DNA from 3 places in the Schinkia azotoformans genome. Region 2 is predicted to be linked to each of the others. Evidence: riboswitches for the same ligand, from Rfam matches in the RefSeq annotation. Region 2 holds a riboswitch; each other region holds the start of a gene.

Region 1 (2,269 bases), on a different contig from region 2:
CAAGGGGCAGATATTGTTGTCGCTATTGACGTTAACCAAAAGGGTGATGAGCAGGGATTAGAGAAAAAAGTTCAACAAGTGATAGCGAAAAACGAGCAGGGTTATAATGTCTACGTTACATCAGATCCGGACATTAAAGAAAGAGTCCATACCCTATTTACGAATATGAATAATGTAAAGACAAGCTTTGTCTCAAAGGGAATTGGCGAAATCATTTATGATATTGGACATGCAGATGGACGCCGGTAGGCTGGGACACAGGGCCGGGAACTGCGGCTCGCCCAGCCCAATCCCGCAAAAGGGGGGAAGCTCTATGTCGTGGAGCTTCCCCCTTTTTTCGTTTAATCAACCACAATATAACCGATCATTGGGATACTATGATCTCTATGGGCATGTGTATCACAAATCAAACGATAGGTGCCCTCTTCCTCAAACTGAAGCGGGACCATCGTAGTTCCGCCTTTTTTTACAATTCCTTTGATATCCGTTCCTTCTATATGAAAAGGATGATCCTCACCGTTAGTAGCATTAATATAAAGATTTACTTTTTCTCCCTTTTCTAGAAAAATAGTTCCTGGATCCCAGCGTTGAACAACTAAATCTTTCCCATCTTTTGTTTTCGTATGGAATTCGATCGTAATCATATCGATTTCACGAATACTGTCATTTGACTGTTGCAGCCATACCGGTAAATCCCCCTGCTTTAGCAAAAAGTACCCGAAAAATCCAGCAACCAAAATGATAGCTGTAGTTAAAAAAAGTAGTAGTGTTTTTTTCGTCACAACAAAAAAGTTCATATGTTATAGCCCCTTTCGGAATTTGTCCTATTTCATAATTATGCCGAGAGGGTAGCTAAACTTGTCTTTTTTTTAAAATTTTTAAAATAAAAGTAAATAATTTCGTTTGACAATCCAACTGGTCATCGTCTACTGTATATTTAATCTAATAAATATTGCGGAAGACTGTAGTGGGAGAGAACGTAATTATACGTCACCGAAGGGGCAAATCTTAAATGAAAGATGAATCTCTCAGGTAAAAAGACCACTGTAGGACGCATCTCTGGAGAGTGCTTTAGGCCACCCACGGGGAATACCTTCAAATAATAGGTTAAACTCTCAGGTACAAGGACAGAGAAAAGAGTTTCTCTGTATTTTGTCATGTTTACTTATTTATAAGGGGGTTTTTTTGTGGTTTGGGATGTATTGAATGTCATTGGCACGATTGCCTTTGCAATAAGCGGGGCCATTATTGCAATAGAGGTGAAGTATGATATTATTGGTACTTATGCGCTAGGATTGATCACTGCATTTGCCGGCGGAGCTGTAAGGAACCTCTTGATTGGTATCCCCATCACCGTATTGTGGCAACAAACAGAACTGTTCATTATTGCAATAATCACTATTGCGATCGTTTTTCTGTTTCCAGAAAAAGTTGTTCATAGATTAAAAGAATTGAACCTCTTTGATGCAATAGGGCTATCTTCCTTTGCAGTGCAGGGTGCGATGTATGCACACTCAGTTGACCTCCCTATCATAGCTATTATGTTTTCTGCTGCGATTACAGGTGCAGGTGGCGGAATCATTCGCGATGTATTGGCTCAACAAAAGCCACTTGTATTCCAAAAGGAGGTTTATCTCCTGTGGGCTATGCTTGCTGGGTTCATTATCGGGATGGGGTGGGCTACGGAATCATACCAATTCTACACACTTTTTGTTTTGATTCTTATATTGCGTGTGATGTCCTATCAGTTCGGCTGGTGCTTGCCAACTAGAACTTCTAAAAGTTTACAAGGAAACTAAATAACATATTCGTAGAATCACGCCGTACTTGTGATAAAGTAAAATTCATAGGGGGGAGTGAATATGGATATGATCCTAAAAAAAGTATTTGTCGGTTTGCCACAAAAAGTCGGTGTAAAAGACGCAAAAAATCCGATGGAACGGGAATGGGAGAGCGGAATTTTTAAACAACCAATCCAAGGTCCTGTTTTGCTGACTAAAACGGGTTTATTAGGTGATGGACAAGCCGATAGGGAAAACCATGGAGGACCTGAAAAGGCGGTTTTTGTCTATCCTTTTGAACACTATGAAAACTGGCAAAAGGAATTAAATGCAACAGAAATCGGCCCTGGTGCTATGGGTGAAAATTTTTTATTGGAAAATGTAAAAGAAGATATAGTTGCTATTGGAGACACGTATCAAATTGGGGATGCGATTGTTCAAGTATCTCAGCCTAGGCAGCCATGCTGGAAGCCGGCCCGTCGTTTTAA
Region 2 (2,269 bases):
TAGCGTATATGTGAAATTAGAATAATGCTCCAAACCCAAATGAAACAGATGGCGCTGATCGTTGTAACGATCGTAAAAGCTTGCTCCGGTACAACCTTGCTCAATAGGGCACCGACGGAAAGAACAATCGCTGACGTAACTAAGGCATTGCTTGGAACATGATTCTTATTCAAAATCGTAAATTTGTGATGTGCCAATTTATTGGAACTCAAATTATATAAAATTCTGCTCGTTGAAAATAAACCACTATTGCACGCAGATGCAGCAGATGTCAACACGACAAAATTGATAATACCTGCAGCAACCGGGATACCAATCAATGAAAATACTTCTACGAAAGGGCTGCTTGATGCACTCAACTTATCCCAAGGATTAATACAGAGAATAACAAAAAGTGCTCCAACATAGAAAAGTAGAATCCGAACAGGGATTTTATTAATTGCGGATGGTATACTTTTTTGCGGATTAGCTGTTTCTGCAGCTGAAACGCCTACCAACTCCACGCCGACAAAAGCAAAGACTACCATTTGTAATGAAAATAAGAAACCCGTTACTCCGTGTGGGAACATCCCCCCGTGGCTCCAAAGATTTGTGACCGAAACAGTTCCAGTATTCGTTTGAAATCCTATAACTAATAGGACAATTCCAACAATAATCAAAGCAATGATGGTGATTACTTTAATGATCGCAAACCAAAACTCTAATTCTCCGAACAGCTTAACGGTTAATAAATTGAAACCTAATAAAATAACAAGACAGATAAGAGCAGGTACCCATTGTGGGATGTCAAACCAGTATTGCGTATAGACACCGACTGCAATAATATCCGCCATTGCGGTCATAATCCAGCAAAACCAGTAGGTCCAACCAGTTACAAAGCCCGCCCAAGGACTGATATAGTCGGTAGCAAAGTCAGTGAAAGACTTATAACCGGAATTAGATAAAAGCAACTCTCCCAGAGCCCTCATAACAAAAAACAATGCAATACCGACAAGTAAATAGGTGAAAATAATCGATGGACCAGCCAGTTGGATTGACTTTCCTGATCCTAAAAATAAACCTGTACCGATCGTGCCCCCAATTGCAATAAGCTGGACATGACGGTTTTTTAAATCACGTTTTAATTCCTTTGTAGCCAATTTTTACGCCCCCTGTAGATACTATTTTGATATTATTCACAAGGACATTAGGCAACAAAAAATGAGATTGGATACTTCCAATCTCATAGAATAGCAGAATAACAATTTTATTGTCGTTACTCTTCTGTTCTTTTGCCTGAGATTGTGAATCCTTCGGCGCTGTACTAGGTACAGTCTCTCCAGAAGCCGCTCCAACTATAGTGTTATCCATAGCTTTCATCGCAAACTAGTATTTAGTTTATATTGATATATTATATTTTAAAAATATAACAGAAATTTTAGCACTTATAGCTTATTTCGTCAATGCACGAATAAATAGATGTATCTTTTTGCCTTGAGTAAATTTTTTTGGTTTGAATTAGGTGCCTTTTCAATAATACTGTAAAACTAAGAGAAACATAGAATTATTTTATTGACATATATAAATTATTGATATTTCTTTTATTGATTAAAATATATTATTCTTATTTCAAGAGAATTATTGAAAGGAGCCCTTATATATATGGAAACAGAAGTTTTAGTAGTCGGTGGCGGAAACGCCGCTATGGCAGCTGCCCTGTCAGCCCGTGATCGCGGTGCAAAAGTGCTAGTGATTGAACGTGCTCCTCACTTTTACCGTGGAGGAAATAGCAGACTTACTCGCGACTATAGATGTATGCACTTGGAGGAAAGCGAGTATATGCAGGGCCAATATACGGAAGAGGAATTTATGGACGATTTAAAACGTGTGGCCGGAGGAGAAATAAATGAAAGTCTTGCTAGATTAATAGTAAGAAAATCGGCAGAGCTTCCTGATTGGTTAGAGAGTCAGGGTATTCGTTGGCAGCCAACACTTTCCGGAACACTTCATTTAGGTAGAACGAATATATTTCAGCTTGGCGGTGGGAAAGCCGTAATGAATTCTTATTATCAGACAGCCAAGAAAAAAGGTGTAGAAGTATTGTACGATGCCAAGCTTGAAGATGTGGTTATAGAAAATAATGAGTTCAAGGCTGCGAAGGTACTTATAGATAATAAAGTAGTGATAATCAAAGCAAAGGCGATTATTTTTGCGTGTGGTGGTTTTGAAGCAAATATTGAATGGCATAAGCGCTATTGGGGTGAAGCTGCTGATAATTTCATTATCCGTG
Region 3 (2,269 bases), on a different contig from region 2:
AATAACATGGTCAACGATAACCGGGATGTAATGGTCATAAATACCAGCTCCCAAAAAAGAAACATTCGCTTTAAGATCCTTATTTAACCCAGCTAATCTTGTAAATTCCTTCATTAATTCGTGCTCTGCTAGAGGCGCTTTTAGTTGTAATGATCCTTTAAAACGGACCTCTTCCGGAATGTTGGAAAATAATTCATCAATGGAATGGACCCCAATTGTTTCTAACATTCCTTTTTTATCTTGCTCCGTCATTGGCAAATAACGATAGTTCATTCTGCTCCCCCTTACTTTTGGCGTTTATAGAATGGAGTGGCTACAACCTTTGCTTTTGCAAATTTACCAGGTCGTACCTCAATGCTTACTTCTGTTCCAAGATTTGAAAATTCACTCTTTAACAGAACCAGACCGACTGATTTATTTAATGTTGGAGATTGAGTTCCAGATGTAATATGGCCGATTTCCTCGCTTCCGCTGTATACCTTGTAGCCATGGCGGGGAATCCCGCGCTCAACCATTTCAATTCCAACTATTTTACGGGACATCCCGCCTACCGCTTTTTGTTTTTTCAATGCCTCTTTACCGATAAAATCAGCTTCTTTATTTACTTTAACAGCAAAGCCAATTCCAGCCTCTAATGGTGAAATATCTGCATCTAATTCCTGTCCATACAACGCAAGTCTTGCTTCAAACCGCAATGTATCACGGGCACCTAAACCGATTGGTTGAACTCCAAACTCCGCGCCTGCTTCCAAAACCATTTTCCATAGCTTTTGTGCTTCGGATTCCTTGCAATAGATTTCAAATCCATCTTCACCGGTATAGCCTGTACGGGAAACAAGTGCTTTAACCCCGTTCAGGTCAATATCCTCTTTAAATTTAAAATTTTTTATTTCATTTAAATCTGTAGTTGTTAATTTTTGAAGTGTCTCCTCTGCTAACGGACCTTGAAGCGCTAATTGGGCAACTTCCGAAGAAATATTAGTAACTTCAACATCACCAAAAATATGCTTCATTAACCACTCAAAATCCTTATCTGTATTCGCTGCATTAACAACTAATAAATAATCATGATCTTTTCTTTTATATACTAATAGGTCATCAACTGTTCCCCCGTTTTCATAACACATGGCCGTGTACAATATATCGCCATCCTGTAATAAGGCGATGTCATTTGTCATAACTTTTTGTAGAAAAGGCAGACTATCTGTGCCCTTCACTTCAATTTCACCCATGTGGGAAACGTCAAACAGTCCTGCTTTTGAACGAACAGCCTCATGCTCTTCCTTTATGGAAGAAAACTGAACAGGTAAATCCCATCCTCCAAAATCAATTGTTTTTGCACCGTGATCCTCATATAAAGGAAATAATGGTGTACGCTTAAGGTCAGCCATAAGACCCCTCCTTGCCTTATTTTGTAATACTAAAAAAGACAGAGAAATGCACACACAAATAAGCGTACATTTCTCTGTCCTGTTACCAGAAAGTTTTCAACCAATCCCATACTCGAAACGGTTTACTTCCTCGTGGGTGGCTTATACAAGCTCTCTCCAGAGTTGCGTCCAACAAGAGTCTTTTTGCCTGAGAGATTCACAACTTCTTGTTGCTTGCTCCTTCGGCGCCACATGTAAACGTAGTTAAACTTGAAAGCTGTGGTCTCTCCCCATGTTATCATTCGCAAATATATAATTTTTATCAAAAATTTGGATATACTATCGAATAAGTCAATTCTACTATTATCCTACAATAAATAGGTGAGTTCGGCAAATACTTTTTGAATTATCAAACACGGAATTATCTGTACTTTCTAAAAGAAAGGATCGATTCTATGCATATCGACATTGAATTTGATCAAACATGGCAGAACGATTTTTTAAGAAAAATAGATCATGATGGTCCTTGGGCAAACTGGGACTTGTTTAAGCTAGCTTATGAGATCGAAGAACATATGATCATCCCTGAATTCGAAGGGTTGATTGCACCGAACTTTTTACCAAATCTTACGCCGCATCCTCACCAAATTGAAGCAGCCCAAACAGTATTGGAACAAATGAATGGAAAAGCCATTCTCGCTGATGAGGTTGGACTCGGAAAGACGATTGAAGCGGGGCTTATTTTAAAAGAATATATGATTAGAGGGTTGGTCAAAAAAGTACTCATCCTTGTGCCTGCTTCACTTGTTACCCAGTGGGAAAGCGAATTAAATCAAAAGTTTTATATACCCGCTGTTGCTCAGAAAAAAAGCTATGTTTGGGAACAATGCGATGTTGTC

Evidence for each region. Region 2 has a riboswitch for glycine ahead of P9E47_RS06175 (amino acid permease). Riboswitches for the same ligand answer to the same signal wherever they lie in the genome.
Region 1: linked by a shared signal. The riboswitch ahead of P9E47_RS19455 (trimeric intracellular cation channel family protein) and the one ahead of P9E47_RS06175 (amino acid permease) in region 2 are both predicted to bind glycine.
Region 3: linked by a shared signal. The riboswitch ahead of gcvT (glycine cleavage system aminomethyltransferase GcvT) and the one ahead of P9E47_RS06175 (amino acid permease) in region 2 are both predicted to bind glycine.

What each region holds. Positions count from the first base shown of each region.
Region 1 is NZ_JARSMD010000033.1:92,922-95,190, reverse strand. Features, by position in the region: gene P9E47_RS19465 (YhcN/YlaJ family sporulation lipoprotein) at 1-249, shown strand, start outside; gene P9E47_RS19460 (cupredoxin domain-containing protein) at 342-797, opposite strand; glycine riboswitch at 959-1,054, shown strand; glycine riboswitch at 1,057-1,134, shown strand; gene P9E47_RS19455 (trimeric intracellular cation channel family protein) at 1,188-1,799, shown strand; gene P9E47_RS19450 (MOSC domain-containing protein) at 1,863-2,269, shown strand, end outside.
Region 2 is NZ_JARSMD010000010.1:210,341-212,609, reverse strand. Features, by position in the region: gene P9E47_RS06175 (amino acid permease) at 1-1,139, opposite strand, end outside; glycine riboswitch at 1,254-1,332, opposite strand; gene tcuA (FAD-dependent tricarballylate dehydrogenase TcuA) at 1,642-2,269, shown strand, end outside.
Region 3 is NZ_JARSMD010000007.1:49,976-52,244, reverse strand. Features, by position in the region: gene gcvPA (aminomethyl-transferring glycine dehydrogenase subunit GcvPA) at 1-273, opposite strand, end outside; gene gcvT (glycine cleavage system aminomethyltransferase GcvT) at 285-1,391, opposite strand; glycine riboswitch at 1,464-1,553, opposite strand; glycine riboswitch at 1,557-1,672, opposite strand; gene P9E47_RS03705 (DEAD/DEAH box helicase) at 1,826-2,269, shown strand, end outside.